Regions from separate parts of the Nonomuraea sp. NPDC048882 genome, predicted to be linked through region 1. Evidence: riboswitches for the same ligand, from Rfam matches in the RefSeq annotation. Region 1 holds a riboswitch; the other holds the start of a gene.
What was found. A riboswitch is a leader RNA that binds a small molecule or an ion and turns the genes downstream of it on or off. The one in region 1 is predicted to bind glycine.

Region 1 (2,194 bases):
ATCGTTGACTGCGCATGGTCACGGTCCTACGGTGCAAGTGAAACCCGTGGTCGCCTTTTACGAACCCCCAGATCAGGCCACGGGATGAGAGAAAGCCGGAGGTCCGCGTGGCGGTCAGCAGCGGCGAGGGAAAGACGGCCGGCCAGGAAGATCCGGTACGGCGCGAGAGCGCGCGGCAGCGTGCCGGAGAGCAGGGTCTGCTCTTCGACCAGCAACCCAGGACGCTGCCGGGTGACATCGGATACCGCGGGCCGACGGCCTGTGCGGCGGCCGGCATCACCTACAGGCAGCTCGACTACTGGGCACGCACCGGTCTGGTGGAGCCCACGATAAGAGCCGCGCAGGGCTCGGGATCGCAGCGGCTCTACAGCTTCCGCGACATCCTGGTGCTCAAGGTCGTCAAGCGGCTGCTCGACACCGGAGTGTCGCTGCAGCAGATCCGTACGGCCGTGCAGCACCTGCGTGACCGCGGGGTCGGTGACCTCGCGCAGATCACGCTCATGAGCGACGGCGTCAGCGTCTACGAGTGCACCTCGGCCGACGAGGTGATCGACCTGCTCCAGGGCGGCCAGGGCGTGTTCGGCATCGCGCTCGGCCGGGTCTGGCGTGAGGTCGAGGGCTCCCTCGCGGAGCTGCCGGGGGAACGCGCGGCGGTCGAGGACACCGTCCCGGCCGACCATCCCGCTGACGAGCTGGCCCGCAGGCGACGCGCCCGCCGCACCGGCTGAGGGCACCCGGCTCCACGAGGGCCGGGATGCCGGAAGAGGGGACTCCGATCCCCGGTATGACGCGCAGGCCCCTGGGAATGCGGGGCCCCGCGGCCACCTCCCGAGAGGGCGCCTGGGAGCGCTGAATCCCCAGGGAACACGCACGCGACGGTCCGATGACCGGCTAATGGGGCGTAGCGGTGTAATCTAGGACAGCAAGGCTGACGACCCCGTGCGGGAGAGTCCCCGGGCCCATCGCGGCGCCGGGGCGCCGAAGGAGCAACCCTCCCCGGAATCTCTCAGGCATCCTGTACCGCTCGGGCGAGGCGACTCTGGAAAGCAGGCGCTCCCGCCAGGGGCGCCTCACCGACGGTGCAAGCCCCACCGGGGGTGAAGCTCTCAGGTCGCGGTAGCACGTACGTCGTGCGGCCGCGCTGACAGAGGGGGAGATCCGGCACTCGCCCGCGCCCTGGCGCCGGTCTCCACAGCCTCGGGAGGCACACCCATGACCGATCTGTCAGCTCCGCCGTTCTCGTCCAGGCACATCGGCCCGTCGGAGTCCGAGCAGCAGCGCATGCTCGAAGCCGTGGGCTTCGAGTCCGTGGCGGATCTGGTGGCGGTGGCCGTGCCCGAGTCCATCAGGGTCAAGGACCGCCTCAAGCTGCCCGCCGCGATCGGCGAGGCCGAGGCCGTCGCCGAGCTGCGCGCCCTGGCCGGGCGCAACCGCGTGCTCACCTCGATGATCGGCCTGGGCTACTACGACACCGTCACGCCCGCCGTCATCCGCCGCAACCTGCTGGAGAACCCGGGCTGGTACACCGCCTACACGCCGTACCAGCCGGAGATCTCGCAGGGGCGCCTGGAGGCGCTGCTGAACTTCCAGACCGTCGTCTCCGACCTCACCGGCCTGCCCGTCTCCGGCGCGTCCCTGCTGGACGAGGCCACCGCCGCCGCCGAGGCCATGACGCTGGCCCGCCGGGCGGGCAAGTCGAAGAGCTCCGTGTTCGTGGTGGACGCCGACGCGCTGCCCCAGACCAAGGCCGTGCTCGCCACCAGGGCCGAGCCGCTCGGCATCACGCTGGTGGAGCACCCACTCGACGGCGAGCTGCCCGAAAGCTTCGGCGTGCTCGTGCAGTACCCCGGCGCCTCGGGCCGGCTGCGCGACTTCCGCGCCGTGGCCGCCGCCGCCCACGAGGCCGGCGCGCTGGTCGTGGCCGCCGCCGACCTGCTGGCCCTGACGCTCATCGCCGCCCCCGGCGAGCTGGGCGCCGACATCGCCATCGGCTCCTCACAGCGCTTCGGCGTGCCGTTCGGGTTCGGCGGGCCGCACGCCGCCTACATGTCCGTACGCGAGGGGCTGCAGCGCCAGCTCCCCGGCCGCCTGGTGGGCGTGTCGGTGGACGCCGACGGCGACCCCGCCTACCGCCTGGCCCTGCAGACCCGCGAGCAGCACATCCGCCGCGAGAAGGCCACCAGCAACATCTGCA
Region 2 (2,194 bases), on a different contig from region 1:
GTCCATAGGTTCATGGCTGCCCCGGATGTCCACGGCCAGGCCTGTTTCCGCGCCGGTGTCCACGTAGGCCATCGCGATCGGCTTGCCCAGGGTCTGGGAAGGCGCGCCGCTGGTGACCACGCCGACGACGGCGCCGTCTTTCGTGACCGGGTAACCGTGGCGCGGCACCCGGCGGCCCCGCGCGACCAGGCCGACGAGCCGGCGTCGCGGCGTGTCGTCCTTGACCGCCTCGAGCGCCGCCCTGCCGACGAAGTCACCGGGCTTGTCGAATTTCACCACCCGGCCCAGCCCCGCGTCGAACGGGGTGAGCCCGGCGTGCAGCTCGTTGCCGTAAAGAGGCATGCCGGCTTCGAGCCTGAGCGTGTCGCGGCTGGACAGGCCGGCGGGCTTGAGCCCGTACGGCTCCCCGGCCGCCGTGAGGGCGTGCCACAGCGGCACCGCGTCGTCGTTGGCGACGAACAGCTCGAACCCGTCCTCGCCGGTGTAGCCGGTACGGGCGATGAGGGCCTGCCGGCCGTCCACCACGCCGGGCAGCCCGGCGTAGTACTTGAGCCCGGCGAGGTCGGCGTCGGTGAGCGTGGCCAGGATCTCCTGCGAGCGGGGCCCCTGGACGGCGATCAGCGCGTACTGGTCGGACCGATCCTCGACGACCACATCGAACGCCTTAGAGCGAATTGTCAGCTCATTTCCGACTTTTTCATAGTTCGAGGCGTTGGCCACGACCATGAACTCCTCGTCCCCGAGCCGGTAGACGATGAGGTCGTCGAGCACCCCGCCGCGCTCGTCCACGATCATGGTGTAGCGCGCCCGCCCGGGCGCCAGCGCCGACAGATGCCCGACCAGCGCGTGGTCCAGCGCCTGGCCGGCCTGCGGCCCGGTCAGGAAGATCTCTCCCATGTGGGACAGGTCGAACAGCCCGGCCGCCTCGCGCACGGCCTTGTGCTCCGCGGACTCGCTGCCGTACCGGAGCGGCATGAGCCAGCCCGCGAAGTCGGTGAGCGTGGCGCCGAGGCTCTCGTGAACGTCTCGTAGCGGTGTCGGTCGGGACATTGGTCGCACCTCAGGACAGGGTTGGATGCCAGGATCCTCCCCCTCTGTCATCGATGCCTGAGAGCTTCGCCCGACTTTTGCCGGACTTTCACCTTCGGCGAGGCCCACGGGCCTGCTTTCCAGAGGTCACCCTTAGCCGTGCGGTCCTTTGCCTTGAGAGGTTTGCGGGGAGGGCTTGCTCCTTCAGGGACCCTGACCGGCTGTCAGGGTGCTCTCCCGCACGATGCGTCGGTGATTGCCGCCAGCCTAGTGCCGTCCGGGGGTCGTTGTCGCGTCCAGGGCAGTCGTGACCCGCCGCCGGCGCACGCGTCTCAGCAGGCGGACACCAGCGCGTCGAACAACGCGTGGCCCTCCGCCATCTCCGCGTGCCACTGCACGGCCACCACGAAAGCCGCGTCCAGCTCGACGGCCTCGATCGTGCCGTCGGCGCTCGTGGCCGTGACCGCCAGGCCGGGGGCCAGGCGATCGACGGCCTGGTGATGGTAGTGCGGGACCGCCACCGGCTCCTCGCCCAATGCCTTCGCCAGCCGGGTGCCCGGCACGACGTTCACCGGCAGGTCGCCGAACCGGCCGGGCCCTGGGCAGTGGTCCGTGTGGCCGACCACGTCGGGCAGGTGCTGGTGCAGGCTGCCGCCCAGGGCCACGTTGAGCACCTGGAGGCCGCGGCAGATGCCCAGGTAGGGCAGCCCGGCGTCCAGGGCCGCGGCGAGCAGGGCGAACTCCGCCTCGTCGCGGAACCGCCTGACGTAGCCGATCCGCTCGTGCGGGGCGGCGCCGTACCTGGCCGGGTCGATGTCGCCGCCCCCGGCCAGGATCAGCCCGTCCAGGCCGCGCACGACGGAGGCGGGCGCGCCGGCCGGAGGCAGCACGACCGGCTGGCCGCCGGCCCGCACGACCTGCTCCACGTACGCGTACGGCAGCAGCGCGGCCGTCGTGTCCTGCCACACCGTGAACGAGGCGGGCTCGACGTAACAGGTGATGCCGATGACGGGACGACGCACCATGACCCCCTTAGAGCGGTGTGACGTAGGCACCGGAGATGCCGCCGTCCACCAGGAACTCGCTGCCGGTGATGAACGAGGCGTCGTCGCTGGCCAGGAACGCCACCGCCGCCGCGATCTCCGACGCCTCCGCGAAGCGGCCC

Region 2: it holds a riboswitch for glycine, as region 1 does, so the genes downstream of both, gcvT (glycine cleavage system aminomethyltransferase GcvT) here and gcvP (aminomethyl-transferring glycine dehydrogenase) in region 1, are expected to answer to the same signal.

Annotation. Positions count from the first base shown of each region.
Region 1 is NZ_JBEZGB010000003.1:726,156-728,349, forward strand. It holds gene AB0C27_RS13235 (MerR family transcriptional regulator) at 108-728, shown strand; glycine riboswitch at 933-1,033, shown strand; gene gcvP (aminomethyl-transferring glycine dehydrogenase) at 1,213-2,194, shown strand, end outside.
Region 2 is NZ_JBEZGB010000017.1:6,179-8,372, forward strand. It holds gene gcvT (glycine cleavage system aminomethyltransferase GcvT) at 1-1,050, opposite strand, end outside; glycine riboswitch at 1,182-1,279, opposite strand; gene AB0C27_RS43545 (gamma-glutamyl-gamma-aminobutyrate hydrolase family protein) at 1,362-2,054, opposite strand; gene AB0C27_RS43550 (3-oxoacyl-ACP reductase) at 2,062-2,194, opposite strand, start outside.